2 linked regions of the Hydrogenispora ethanolica genome follow. The protein of the gene in region 1 interacts with the protein of each later gene in a pairwise test. Links are inferred from orthologs where the notes say so. Each region holds a gene or a part of one and is shown on either strand. Other genes may lie near its edges.

Evidence for each region. The genes of interacting proteins can lie anywhere in the genome.
Region 2: the proteins of rplA (region 1) and thrS interact in binary tests that used the Escherichia coli proteins (3 or more experiments, as listed by UniProt). The link is inferred for Hydrogenispora ethanolica from one-to-one orthologs.

The regions. Positions count from the first base shown.
Region 1 is NZ_SLUN01000065.1:451-3,838, reverse strand. Bases 231-3,205 are described here. They hold rplA (50S ribosomal protein L1), read right to left. Parts: upstream 2,088-3,205; coding sequence 1,374-2,087; downstream 231-1,373. Other genes in these bases: secE (preprotein translocase subunit SecE), read right to left, coding at 3,183-3,205; nusG (transcription termination/antitermination protein NusG), read right to left, coding at 2,641-3,165; rplK (50S ribosomal protein L11), read right to left, coding at 2,144-2,569; rplJ (50S ribosomal protein L10), read right to left, coding at 648-1,172; rplL (50S ribosomal protein L7/L12), read right to left, coding at 254-625. In the rest of the region: more of secE, read right to left, coding at 3,206-3,388. UniProt on the Escherichia coli protein: One of the primary rRNA binding proteins, it binds very close to the 3'-end of the 23S rRNA. Forms part of the L1 stalk. It is often not seen in high-resolution crystal structures, but can be seen in cryo_EM and 3D reconstruction models.
Region 2 is NZ_SLUN01000002.1:309,506-312,629, forward strand. Bases 1-2,964 are described here. They hold thrS (threonine--tRNA ligase), read left to right. Parts: upstream 1-510; coding sequence 511-2,418; downstream 2,419-2,964. Other genes in these bases: EDC14_RS03005 (NUDIX hydrolase), read left to right, coding at 113-514; EDC14_RS03015 (ABC transporter substrate-binding protein), read left to right, coding at 2,549-2,964. In the rest of the region: more of EDC14_RS03015, read left to right, coding at 2,965-3,124. UniProt on the Escherichia coli protein: Catalyzes the attachment of threonine to tRNA(Thr) in a two-step reaction: L-threonine is first activated by ATP to form Thr-AMP and then transferred to the acceptor end of tRNA(Thr). The rate-limiting step is amino acid activation in the presence of tRNA.

The sequences.
Region 1 (3,388 bases):
CAAAAGCAAGGTAACAATAGTTATCCTCGCCACTATCTTTGTTCAAGGAATATTCGTCAAACTACTTTTCAGCAACCTCAGCCCGCATTCACTTATTTTTAATATTATAGCCGCGATTATACCTGTTTAAAAAAGTTTTTTTGAAACCATTGCCAAACTTCGCAGATTATTATAATATCACAGTAAGAATTTCCTGTCAAGGAAAAAATAAAAAAAGGGCCGGAAAATTAACCAGCCCTTTTTCAACACCCGATTATTTCAGTTCAACGGTAGCGCCGGCATCTTCGAGTTTCTTCTTGAGTTCCTCGGCGTCAGCCTTGGAAATGCCTTCTTTGACTTTCTTCGGAGCGCCGTCAACCAGATCTTTGGCTTCTTTCAGGCCGAGGCCGGTTACTTCGCGGACCACTTTGATCACTTGGATCTTTTGGGCGCCGCCGCTCACCAGCAGGACGTCAAACTCGGTTTTCTCTTCAGCGACCGGAGCAGCGGCAGCCGGAGCAGCAGCGACTGCAACCGGAGCGGCGGCGGATACGCCGAATTCCTCTTCAAAAGCTTTGACTAATTCGTTTAATTCCAGAACGGATAAACCTTTGACGATCTCTAAAACTTCACTTACTTTACTCATCGATAGAATCCTCCTTTAATAATCATTCTTCTCCGGCTTTCTGCTTGCGAATCGCCTCAACTGCATAAACCAAATTGCGGATGGGCCCTGAAAGCACCGTAGCCATGCCACGGAGCGGAGCCTGCATCAAACCAGCCACTTGACCCAGCAATGCCTCGCGGGAAGGCAGATCAGCCAACGCTTTGACGGCGTTAAAGTCAATGACCTTTCCCTCGAGAATACCGCCTTTCAGCTCCAAGTGTTTGTGATCTTTGGCAAAATTCGAGAGTATTTTCGCCGGTGTAACCGGGTCGTTATATCCGAATGCCAAAGCCGTCGGGCCACTCAGATAGGAATCGAGCCCTTCGATGGAAACCGACTTCGCCGCCCGGCTGGTCAGAGTGTTCTTAGCGACTTTATACTCGACGCCGGCTTCCCGTAGTTTCTTCCGGAGCTCGGTAACTTCCTGAACATTCAGCCCCCGATAGTCGGCGAGTACTACTGCTTTGGATTTCTGCAGTTTTTCTTGAATTTCACTTACCGCCGCTTCCTTTTCCGGTCTTGCCATGTTTACACCTCCTTTAAAAAGTAATCACCTTTGGAAACAAAAAATAAAGACCCCCATAGCTAAACTGGAGGTCTGTTATCACCCTGTGAAAACCATTCCAGCCTCGGTAGGCGGGTTTCCCCATTAAATCGGCTCAATTACCGATGCCTACTGTCTATGGCGCGAATTCAAATATTCAGTTGAAGTACAATCTTCCGTATTTTAATGCTCGGCGCTCGCAGCCGACTGGGCCGATTGCGGGGAAACTTTGACGCCGGGACTCATCGTAGCCGAAAGCACCACGCTCTTGATATAGGTCCCCTTGGCGCTGGCCGGTTTGGCTTTGACGATCACATCCATCAGCGTCCGGAAGTTACGCAACAACTTTTCCGCTTCAAAAGAAACCTTCCCAATGGGCACATGCACGATACCGGTCTTATCGACCCGGTATTCGACCTTACCGGCTTTGATCTCTTTTACGGCTTTCGCAACGTCAAAAGTAACGGTGCCGGTCTTGGGGTTCGGCATCAAGCCTTTCGGCCCCAAAATCTTACCCAGTTTACCGACAGCGCCCATCATATCCGGAGTCGCCACGGCCACATCAAAGTCCATCCAACCTTTTTGAATCTCTTCAATCAGGTCTTCGGCGCCAACCTTCTCAGCGCCCGCCTCTTCGGCTTCTTTGGCTTTTTCGCCTTTGGCGAAGACGGCCACTTTCACCGTACGTCCGGTACCAAAAGGCAGCACCACGGCGCCACGGATCTGTTGATCGGCATGACGCGGGTCTACGCCCAAACGGATCGAAATCTCGACCGTCTCATCGAATTTACCTACTGGCATCGATTTAATAATATTCAAGGCTTCCGCCGGGTCATACAGCTTAACGCCGTCAACCAATTTCGCGGATTCCTGATAGCGTTTTCCATGTTTCGGCATATCATTTCCTCCTTTGTGGTCATAACGGAATTACTTCCTCCCACGGTTTGAAGCGACTAATCTTCTACCACAATCCCCATGCTGCGCGCCGTACCGGCGACCATGCTCATGGCTGCCTCTACGCTGGCGGCATTCAGGTCCGGCATCTTCAGCTCGGCGATCTCGCGGACTTTCGCCCGGCTGATCTTACCGACTTTATCCTTATTCGGAGTTCCGGAACCTTTCTCCACATTAATGGCTTTTTTAATCAAAACAGGCACGGGGGGTGTTTTGCAGATAAATGTAAACGAACGATCCTCATACACGGTGATCACAACCGGAATGATCATTCCAGCCTGATTCGACGTGCGTTCGTTGAACGTCTTACAAAACTCCATAATGTTGACGCCGTGTTGACCTAGGGCAGGGCCTACCGGTGGCGCAGGATTTGCTTTACCAGCCGGAACTTGCAGTTTTACGAAAGCCGTAATTTTTTTAGCCATTGCCCTTCACCTCCTTCAATTTGATGTGGTTATAACGGGTTAAACCCTCCCACTTTAAAACACCGGAAATCCTAAAGCTTTTCAACCTGATGATAATCCAGTTCCACCGGGGTTTCCCGGCCGAACATCGAAACCTTCACTTTGATCTTCCCTTTTTCCGGGTTAATCTCTTCGATCAAGCCGGAAAAATTCTCAAACGGTCCCCGGATCACTTTGATAATCTCGCCAACCTCGAAATCAATCTTGGTCCGCGGTTCATCGATCCCCATCTGGTGCAGGATTAGTTTGGTCTCCTTCTCTTGGAGCGGAATCGGCTTGGAACCGGAGCCCACAAAGCCGGTAACTCCCGGGGTATTGCGAACAACATACCAAGAATCATCCGTTAAGATCATTTCCACAATGACATAGCCGGGATAAATCTTTTTCTTGGTAATTTTGCGTTTCCCGTCGCGAATCTCCAGCTCTTCCTCGGTGGGAACCAAAATGCGGAAGATCTTGTCTTCCATCCCCATCGATTCGACACGCCGTTCTAAATTCGCTTTTACTTTGTTTTCATATCCGGAATAGGTATGAATGACATACCAATTCTTTTCCATCCGATTTCTCCTCGCTACTACCGGTAGAATCCGAAGACTTTAAAGATCACGGTCAACAACCAGTCCCAAGTCGTGATGATAACCGAAACAACCAACACCGTGGCAATGACCACAATGGTATAGGTGGTCAATTCCTTGCGGCTGGGCCAGTTCACCTTTTTAAGTTCAGCGGAAACGTTTCGAAAAAACCGTTGGACTCCTTCAAACCGGGCTTCTTTTTTTA
Region 2 (3,124 bases), on another replicon or contig:
GGGCCTTTTCGGCCAATCAGGGTGGAACCGCGGTTAATCCCGTCCCTATAGGGGGCGGGTATTTTTATTTTTTGGGGTGAATGGGTTGATTCGGGATTATTGTGCTGGAGGTTTGGTTTTCGTTGGCGATCGCTTGTTGATCTTGCGGCGGAAAAACGGTGTCTGGCTCTTCCCCAAAGGGCATATCGATCCCGGGGAGACGGCCGCCCAGGCGGCAGTGCGGGAAGTGAAAGAAGAGTCGGGCCTCACGGCCCGGATCTTGGAAAAGCTGGCGGAGACGGCTTACAATTTTACCGAGGACGGCCGGGAACATTATAAAACCGTGGAATGGTTTGTAATGGAGGCGTTGACGGAGGAGATCGTTCCCGAAGCGGATCTGTTTACCGCGGGCCAAACCATTACCCAAACCGAGTTGGACCGGCTGACTTTCGCGAACGACCGGGAGTTGGCCGTGAAAGCTTTTCAAGCGATAGTAAGAATTCAATTGAAAGAGAAAGGAGCAGATAAGACGTGAAAGTGATCTTTCCCGACCAAAGCAGTCGCGAATATCCGGACGGCACGACGCCACGGGCGATTGCCGAGTCGATCAGCGGCCGCCTGGCCAAAGAGGTGATTGCCGCCCAGGTGGATGATACATTGGTCGATTTGAGTCAACCGCTGGATGGCGAGGTCCATCTCAAACTGATCAAGCCGGAGGATCCGGAAGGTTTGGAGGTATTGCGCCATTCGGCCTCGCATATCATGGCCCAGGCCGTGCGGCGGATTTTCCCCGATGCTAAATTGGCCATCGGCCCGGCCATTGAAAACGGATTTTACTATGACTTTGACTTGCCGGAGCCTCTAAAACTGGAGGACCTAGCGCGGATCGAAGCCGAGATGGCCAAGATCGTGGCCGCCGACCTGCCGTTCGAACGGTATGAGTTGAGCAAGGGGGAGGCCCTGGAGCGTTTCCGGGCCGCCGGCGAGAAGTACAAGGCGGAATTGGTGGAAGGTTTGGAAGACGGTACGATCAGCTTCTACCGCCAGGGGGATTTCGATGATCTTTGCCGCGGACCGCACTTGCCCAGTACCGGCCGGTTGAAAGCTTACAAATTGATGTCGATCGCCGGAGCGTACTGGCGAGGCGACTCATCCCGCGAGATGCTGCAGCGGATCTACGGCGTGGCCTTCGCCACCAAGGCTGGCCTGGAGGAGTATTTAAAATTCCTGGAGGAAGCGGCCCGGCGCGACCACCGCAAACTCGGCAAGGAATTGGACCTCTTCTCCATCGATGACCAGATCGGTGGCGGATTGGTGCTGTGGCATCCGAAGGGCGCCCGGGTCCGTCAGGAGATCGAGCAATTCTGGAAGGAAGAGCATTATAAGAACGGCTATGAGCTGGTCTACACTCCCCATGTCGGGCGGAGCACCCTCTGGGAGACCAGTGGCCATCTGGGATTTTATAGTGAGAACATGTATGCGCCGATGGATATTGAAGGCCAGCAGTATTACGCCAAGCCGATGAATTGCCCCTTCCATATCGCTATCTATAAGAGCCGGGGCCGTTCCTACCGGGAGCTCCCCTTCCGCTGGGCCGAGCTGGGAACGGTTTACCGTTATGAAAAAAGCGGCGTATTGCACGGTCTGATGCGGGTGCGTGGTTTCACTCAAGACGATGCGCACATTTTTTGCCGGCCGGATCAGATGCCGGAGGAGATCGAGCGGACCCTCAATTTCTGTCTGAAGCTCATTCGCTCTTTTGGTTTTAATGACTTCAAGCTATACCTGGCCACCAAACCGGCGGACTCGGTGGGGGAACCGGAACGTTGGGAAGCGGCTACGGCGGCGCTACAGGCGGCCATCGACAAGGTCGGCTTGCCGAGCGAGATCGACGAGGGCGGCGGCGCGTTCTATGGACCCAAAATTGACCTGAAAATCAAAGATGCTCTGGGACGCGAATGGCAGTGCTCGACGATTCAATTTGATTTCAATATGTCCGAACGGTTCGGTCTGACCTATAAAGGAAGCGACGGCGCCGATCACCGGCCCTATATGATTCACCGGGCGCTATTGGGTTCGATTGAACGCTTCTTCGGAGTCCTTTTGGAGCATTACGAAGGCGCTTTTCCGACCTGGCTGGCTCCGGTCCAGGCGATGGTGCTGCCGGTTACCCCTGATTATCTGGAGTATGCTCGGACGGTGATGGAAGATCTACGTAAAGTCGGGATCAGAGCCGAGCTGGATTCCAGAAATGAAAAGATCGGCTATCGTATCCGCGAAGTCCGGTTGCAGAAGATCCCTTACTGGTTGGTGGTTGGGGAACGTGAGGCCAGGGAAGGCGTGGTGGCGGTCAGTTCCCGGAAAGAGGGGGATCTGGGCAGTCAGAAGGTGGATTGGCTGAAGGAGCGCTTGCAGAAAGAGATTGCCGCGCATTCGTAAAACCGAGCAATGTAATTTTGACGTCAATTTTATTTCCAATAGCACGCATTCGTTGACACGGATAACTGATTTTGATATATTCAATATAATAAGTCCTATCGTCGGACTAATTTAAAAGGGGGTTTTCGTGGTGAGAAAAAGTAAGGTTTTAGCCTTGACTGCGGTTTGCTTACTGATTGTCTCCATGATGTTCACAGTGGCTCAGGGTGCTGGCAAAACCATTAAGCTGGGAACCATCCAACCGATCAGCGGCCAGGTTTCCGCTTACGGCACCCAGACCCGGGATGCGATTTTAATGGCGGTGGAAGAGATTAACGCCAAAGGCGGCGTCTTGGGCCGGAAGATTGAAATGGCCGTGGAAGATGATGAAGCCAGCCCGGATAAAGCGAAGAACGCCATCATGAAGCTGGTCGCGCGCGATAAAGTGATCGCGGTCATCGGCGCCTTGACCAGCAAATGCTCATTGGCCATCACCAAATACGCTCAAGAGAAAAAAATTGTCATGATCTCCCCTACGTCAACCAATGACACGGTAACCGATGCCGGTGATTATATCTTTAGAGCTTGTTACAACGACTCTTTCCAGGGCGAAGTCGTGGCCCAGTTCTCCTATGAAACGTTGAAAGCGAAGAGAGCCGCGATTCTCTATGATATCACCAATGATTATTCCAAGGGATTAACCACCAACTTCAGCAGCAAATTCAAG